DNA from 3 places in the Citrobacter tructae genome. Region 2 is predicted to be linked to each of the others. Evidence: predicted binding sites of a transcription regulator. Region 2 holds the regulator's gene; each other region holds the start of a gene.

Evidence for each region. The regulator LexA, encoded in region 2, represses DNA repair genes until DNA is damaged. The targets are predictions, from matches to a motif close to TNCTGTATGTACATACAGNA.
Region 1: the regulator LexA is predicted to act here: its motif matches at 949-968, upstream of sulA (SOS-induced cell division inhibitor SulA).
Region 3: the regulator LexA is predicted to act here: its motif matches at 878-897, upstream of E4Z61_RS06465 (DinI-like family protein).

Annotation. Positions count from the first base shown of each region.
Region 1 covers NZ_CP038469.1:1,694,426-1,696,696, reverse strand. Annotated here, with positions in the region: gene ompA (porin OmpA) at 1-62, opposite strand, end outside; gene sulA (SOS-induced cell division inhibitor SulA) at 418-927, opposite strand; gene E4Z61_RS09005 (TfoX/Sxy family DNA transformation protein) at 1,144-1,758, shown strand; gene yccS (YccS family putative transporter) at 1,736-2,271, opposite strand, start outside.
Region 2 covers NZ_CP038469.1:3,072,898-3,075,168, reverse strand. Annotated here, with positions in the region: gene plsB (glycerol-3-phosphate 1-O-acyltransferase PlsB) at 1-149, opposite strand, end outside; gene E4Z61_RS15425 (diacylglycerol kinase) at 321-689, shown strand; gene lexA (transcriptional repressor LexA) at 799-1,407, shown strand; gene dinF (MATE family efflux transporter DinF) at 1,478-2,271, shown strand, end outside.
Region 3 covers NZ_CP038469.1:1,224,267-1,226,537, reverse strand. Annotated here, with positions in the region: gene E4Z61_RS06475 (colicin-like pore-forming protein) at 1-259, shown strand, start outside; gene E4Z61_RS24360 (colicin E1 family microcin immunity protein) at 274-621, opposite strand; gene E4Z61_RS06465 (DinI-like family protein) at 916-1,149, shown strand; gene E4Z61_RS06460 (hypothetical protein) at 1,195-1,440, shown strand; gene E4Z61_RS06455 (HNH endonuclease) at 1,636-2,271, shown strand, end outside.

The sequences.
Region 1 (2,271 bases), 1.4 Mb from region 2:
GCCTGCGCCACGGTAGCGAAACCAGCCAGTGCCACTGCAATTGCGATAGCTGTCTTTTTCATTTTTTGCGCCTCGTTATCATCCAAAATTCGCCATGAATATCTCCTGAGAGATTACACGGTTAAATCCTTCACCCGGGGACCAGTTCAATAGTTACTCTACCGATATCTGCGACTTATGCCGAGCACCCCTGGCGATGTAAAGTCTACAACGTAGTTGGAAACTTACAAGTGTGAAGTCCGTCAGGCATATGAAAAAAAAAGGCTTGTATACACAATATTTAACATTTATGGATGAATAATTGTACTGCCAGCATCCTGAAAACCGCTTGAGACAGGCATTCAGGCTAAAAATTCATTACAATTCAAAATAAAATTAAAGCATGAAAAAAAATTCCAGGATTAATCCTAATTTTACTTAATGATACAAATTTGAATGAATTTTTAGCCCGGAAAGCTGTCTCCCCGCAAGTGCCTGGGCGCGAACAGGACGCATAATAAATCCCATTGCGTTCCCCTCATCAGCCGCTTTTACCAGTTCAGCATGTTCATCTTCCGTTAATTCTTCAGTCAGCCAGCTGATGACCACGCTGTAGTTGCCAGTGCGCAGCGCACGAACCATCGATTCCAGCGTATGGCAGGGAGAGAGTTGACTAATTTGCATAACTTTCGTTAAAGGAAGTCCTGCTGATTGCACCCACTCTCGGCTCAGTTTTTGCTGGGGCGTAAGCCAGAGCTGCCAGCGTGATTGCTGTCCTAGCTGCTGAAGCAGGGGTAAAAGCAGTAATTGCGTCATCATGGGCTGGTCCTCGCGATAGACCACTTCACTGATAAGCCCAGCGGTCGCGTTTTCTGAAGAAACGCGTGCACTATTGCTTGATGTGGAAGAGAACGACGAAGAGCGATTTGCGTATCCTGAAGTGTACATAATCAATCCAGCCCTGTGAGTTACTGTATGGATGTACAGTAACCCTGCTATCACTAAAGATCAACCTTATTTTCGGAAACAGACTCGCAATTTTTAGCCTTCGTGGCGGGAAAGATAAAATTCATCTTGCCCCATGAGACTAAGTTGCCTATGGTCGTCATTAACGGAATCGTTACTACGAATCATTCTCTTATCTTATGATTTAAAAGGATTTTTATGAAAAACCTTTCTTATGCCAGGATTTATAAATCACAAGAATATTTGGCCTCTTTAGGTACGATTCGTTATCGCTCCCTGTTTGGTAGCTATAGCCTGACAGTGGGGGAAACGGTCTTTGCAATGGTCGCCAACGGTGAGTTATACCTTAGGGCGTGTGAGCAAAGCGTACAGTACTGTGTAAAACATTCCCCTGTCTGGCTGACGTTTATAAAACGCGGGCGTCCCGTGATCCTCAACTATTATCAGGTGAACGATGAATTGTGGCGAAACCAACAACAATTGGTGTCTTTATCACGATATTCGCTGGATGCAGCAGTGAAAGAAAAACAGACGCGCGTTGCTCAACATCGGTTGAGGGAGCTCCCGAATATATCATTTCATCTGGAGACGTTACTGAGCGAAGCCGGGATTAAAGATGAAGGTACATTACGTACCCTGGGTGCTCAAATGTGCTGGCTGAAGCTTCTGCAAATTAACCCGTTGCTAACGGTGAAAATTCTTTATGCCCTGGAAGGTGCAATCAGTGGGGTACATGAAGCAGCGCTCCCGGCGGCTCGCCGCCAGGAGCTGGTTGAGTGGGCCAGTTTGATTAAGCCTGAACCAGGGAACTAGAGGGTAAAGCAGCGATTTGCTGCTGTAATCGCCTGATTTCCGGGAGCAGTGCGATCAATAATCCAACCTGTTGTACGACCAGCGGTTCTTTACTGTCCGGGCTCGGGTCAAGATGCTGAATACGTTGCTTCAGACCTTCCAGTGCTTGGTATACGCGCTGCTCGTCAGCGGGTTGATGATGAAGTGCATCATCGACATAGCAGACAGCATCATCCAGTAACGCCAGGACCTCTGGATTGGTTAGCTGTTCCCGGTGAGCGCCGAGGGCGGAAATGTAGCTCGTAAAGGTATGGTTGAGGCACAGCAAGCGGAATGCTGTTTCGCGCGTTTGGGCCGTAACATCAGGTTCACTCGACATGTTCGACACTACGGAGGCAAGCTCAGCATCACGGTTATGCGCATCACGGCGGGCAATTCGGTATGCCAGACGGTTATCGCGCCCCTGATGATATTGCTCAAGGATAGCGTCCAGATACCGACAGTTAGCATCCGTTGCCCGTTCAATGACCCGTG
Region 2 (2,271 bases):
TTTGAGTTGTACGGTAGAACGTACATAATGGGACGAGACGTATCGAGTCCCAACTCCGGGGCAGGTTCCGCCGGAATAGACTTGCTTTTTACCAGGACGCTTAATGGTAAATTCAGTAATTTGTAGTAAATTCGTGGCCAGCCGGACATAAACGATGTAAAGCCTCTGGTTAATAATGCAAATGCGCTGCAAGGATATCAGAAAGTTTAGTGAATTTCTGGTGTATCCGGTCATACTTCGCGCTGCTTTGCCACACCCTGAAACAAACGGGGTAACGTTACAATGACATTGACGCTAATAATGTAAAAAGGTTCTTTTTGATGGCCAATAATACCACTGGATTCACCCGAATTATCAAAGCTGCAGGCTATTCCTGGAAAGGTTTCCGCGCCGCATGGATAAATGAAGCAGCATTTCGTCAGGAAAGTGTTGCCGTGCTGCTGGGGGTTGCCATCGCCTGCTGGCTGGATGTCGATGCCATTACCCGCGTGTTGTTGATTGGCTCGGTGATGCTGGTGATGATCGTTGAAATCTTAAACAGCGCCATTGAAGCTGTAGTTGACCGTATTGGATCTGAGTATCACGAACTTTCCGGTCGGGCTAAAGATATGGGGTCGGCAGCCGTTCTGCTATCTATTTTTGTCGCCCTGATCACCTGGGGCATCCTGTTGTGGTCGCATTTGCGATAAGGATTCCACAACTTCATAAATCTCCTGTTTTTTGTGCAGTTTGCGGTTCCAAAATCGCCTTTAGCTGTATATACTCACAGCATAACTGTATATACACCCAGGGGGCGGAATGAAAGCGTTAACGGCCAGGCAGCAAGAGGTGTTTGATCTTATTAGAGATCACATCAGCCAGACAGGTATGCCACCGACGCGTGCGGAGATCGCGCAGCGTTTGGGGTTCCGTTCCCCAAACGCGGCTGAAGAACACCTGAAAGCGCTGGCGCGTAAAGGGGTGCTCGAAATCGTCTCTGGCGCATCGCGTGGTATTCGTTTGTTGCATGAAGAAGAAGAAGGATTACCGCTTGTAGGCCGTGTTGCCGCAGGTGAGCCGCTTCTGGCGCAACAGCACATCGAAGGCCACTATCAGGTCGATCCTTCATTGTTCAAACCGAATGCCGATTTCCTGCTGCGCGTCAGCGGAATGTCGATGAAAGATATTGGGATTATGGACGGAGACCTGCTGGCAGTGCATAAAACGCAGGACGTGCGTAACGGCCAGGTGGTGGTTGCTCGTATCGATGATGAAGTGACGGTTAAGCGACTGAAAAAGCAGGGAAATAAAGTCGAGCTTCTGCCAGAAAACAGCGAATTCAAACCTATCGTTGTTGACCTGCGCGAGCAAAACTTCACTATTGAAGGACTGGCCGTCGGCGTTATCCGTAACGGTGAATGGCTGTAATTCTGTATTAATACTGTGGCGCATTCTGCGCCACAGTTAGTTTTCACTTCTTTTCATCAGGCTTTTCTGTATGCCTTTCTTTACCTCCTCTGATAAAGCACTCTGGCACCTCGCCTTACCAATGATTTTCTCCAATATCACCGTTCCCCTGCTGGGACTGGTGGATACGGCGGTGATTGGTCATCTGGATAGCCCGGTCTATCTTGGCGGCGTAGCCGTTGGGGCGACGGCAACCAGTTTTCTCTTTATGCTGCTGCTCTTTTTACGCATGAGTACCACCGGGCTGACGGCTCAGGCATTTGGCGCAAAAAATCCGCAGGCGCTGGCACGTGCGCTGGTGCAACCGCTGATTCTGGCATTGGGAGCTGGGGTGACAATTGCGGTGTTTCGCATGCCGATTATCGATCTGGCGCTGCACATTGTCGGTGGCAGTGAAGCGGTACTGGAACAGGCCCGGCGCTTCCTTGAAATCCGCTGGCTCAGCGCGCCAGCCTCGCTGGCGAATCTAGTGCTGCTTGGCTGGCTGCTCGGTGTTCAGTACGCGAGGGCGCCGGTTATCCTGCTGATTGTCGGCAATATCCTTAACATTGTGCTCGATATATGGCTGGTGATGGGCCTGCATATGAACGTGCAGGGGGCCGCGCTGGCGACGGTCATTGCAGAATATGCCACGCTGTTGATTGGTCTGCTGATGGTGCGCAAGGTTCTCCATCTGCGTGGTGTTTCACTCGCGATACTGAAACAGGCATGGCGCGGAAACTTTCGCCGTTTGCTGGCGCTGAACCGCGACATCATGCTGCGTTCGCTGTTGTTGCAGCTCTGTTTTGGCGCGATTACGGTGCTGGGGGCGCGTCTCGGGGGCGA
Region 3 (2,271 bases), 1.8 Mb from region 2:
TGTGAGTAAGAGTCTCGACCGTCTGGACGTGGCAGTTGAATTACAGAAAGCCCTCACCACTGATAACTGGCGGCCATTCTTTGTGAAAATGGAGTCGCTTGCTGCGGGTAGGGTTGCATCTGCAGTAACTGCATGGACGTTTGCTTTAATGGTCGGAACTCCTGTTGGTATCCTCGGTTTTGCAATTATAATGGCCGCTATGAGTGCTCTGGTAAATGACAGCCTTATGGAAGATATTAACAAGTTAATAGGTATCTAAGCATAATAGCCCTCTCATGATTTTGAGAGGGTTTTTACAGTTTTAATAATTAAAAAAAATAAACAAACTGGAATTGCCAGTATAAAGCAGAAAAATTCAAAAAGAACGACTAAACTACCACCTGTTGGATTGATAAAAAAGTCTCTCTGCCAAAATTCTTTCTTTGAAAACAAAAGGACACTTCTTTGAATGATGTATTTAGAGAAAGGGAATAGTAGCGAATTAATAAATATTGCCAGGAGCAGTTGGAAAGTCAGATTATTGTTAGGGTCGTTTATCCAGGAGTATAAAAAAACACCAATGACTATTACGCTCCATACACTATTTTTAAGATAGTACTTGAGTGTTATTCCTGAATTCATCGAGTTTTGCTCCTGTTATCAACGATTATCCATCTGTGAGTAAGATACTAACAAGATTAAGGAAAAATTCAATAACGATAATCATTCTCATTGTCGCTTGGGTGTGTTTATGTTCGTAAATAGAGGTAGTAAACGAATAATTTATTGATATGTAGAGTTTTTATTTTTGTTTGTGTCAATGTTCCCCCATCAGGCAACGCTTATCATTTTTACCATTTTGTGCTGTTAAAACGTTGATCATACTATCTTTTAAGTGTACTGTATATACATACAGTAAGTGCAATGGAGGCCATTATGAAAGTTGAATTAACCATTGATAGCATGAAAGAAATTCCTAAAAGCTCGGTATCTGTACTGGCGGAAGTGTTGCTGAAAAGGTTAGAGAATCATTATGAAAACTGCAGCCTTCGTGTGCTTCGCGCTGGTTCTGATGGATTGAGTATCCCAGGTTGTGAAAAGGAAGATAAAAATAAAACAGAGATCAGCCTCCAGGAGACCTCGGAAAGTGCTGACAATTGGTTTTATTAATTATTTTGGGTGTTGCTTTGATCCCGTTTGCATGGGGGAGTTTAAGTGAAAGAAAAAGTAGAATTGCCCAAAAAAGGCTATGCAGTCATCAGATGTCACGATGGGGTCATCGTTGCCAGACTGCAATCATTTCCAGAATGTGAACGCGCCCTGATGTACCGTCGCGGTAGCATGGTGTCTTTCATGCCTCTTCAGGATGATGAAATTATTGGTACACCAACGTTGTTTACTCAGATGTTGGAAAGGGCTGGTTATCGCGTCTCTCTTAATGATGTTGCACTCACGCCATAGGAGTACTGTATCATGGGGAGAAACCATAACGATTTCCATACAGTAGCAAATTTTTGCTGTGATATGAAATGACTTTATTGGTTGTAACATATCGCATATGCTCTTGGCTGGTGATTACTCATAATACTGACTTGTTAACTTTTTCATACAATGGGATTAGTATAGTAATGATTTTACTTCTAAGGATTAGAGTGTATGAATGTTCGGGGAAACGATGGTCGGCAATTAAATGCTGCATGTAGTATCAAAAAAGAAGATGGTTGTTTTGGACTTGTTTTGGAGTCCTGGGGGCCTTCAAAAAGGAATTCTGATTACAATGAAGCATTAGAGATCATTATAGAAAGACTACAGGGTAAAGGTGTTAAGCGTATTATACCTTATATAGCTTCAGCCCCATTAAGGAAAAGTATCCCTGAAATATGGAGCAGAAGGCTATGTGATTCTGGTTATTTTGATATTGATTCTAAGCCTGCTCAATATCTTCGTAATGAATTGTGTAAGCTGCAACGTTATTTCAGTAATACTGAGCGACGAGAAACGCCTTCAGGAAATAGAACAAAACGAATATTAATTAGTGTTGAAGGATTTGATGTCGTTGAATCGTGGCATTCGGTAGTTGAAGGTGATTTTTCTTACTATAGCGTTCCAACCTTTGATGAAAATGAATTATTTCTCCGGACTCAACAACTAGCTAATTTTAAGTTATCTGAACCAGATGGTATCCAAACCCCTCAGAGCAAAATTTCTGCTCTAAAAATTTATGCAAGATCTCCGGAAGTCAAGGCGTGGATATTGCAGGAAAGTAAAGGAATATGCTCATTATGCCTTAAA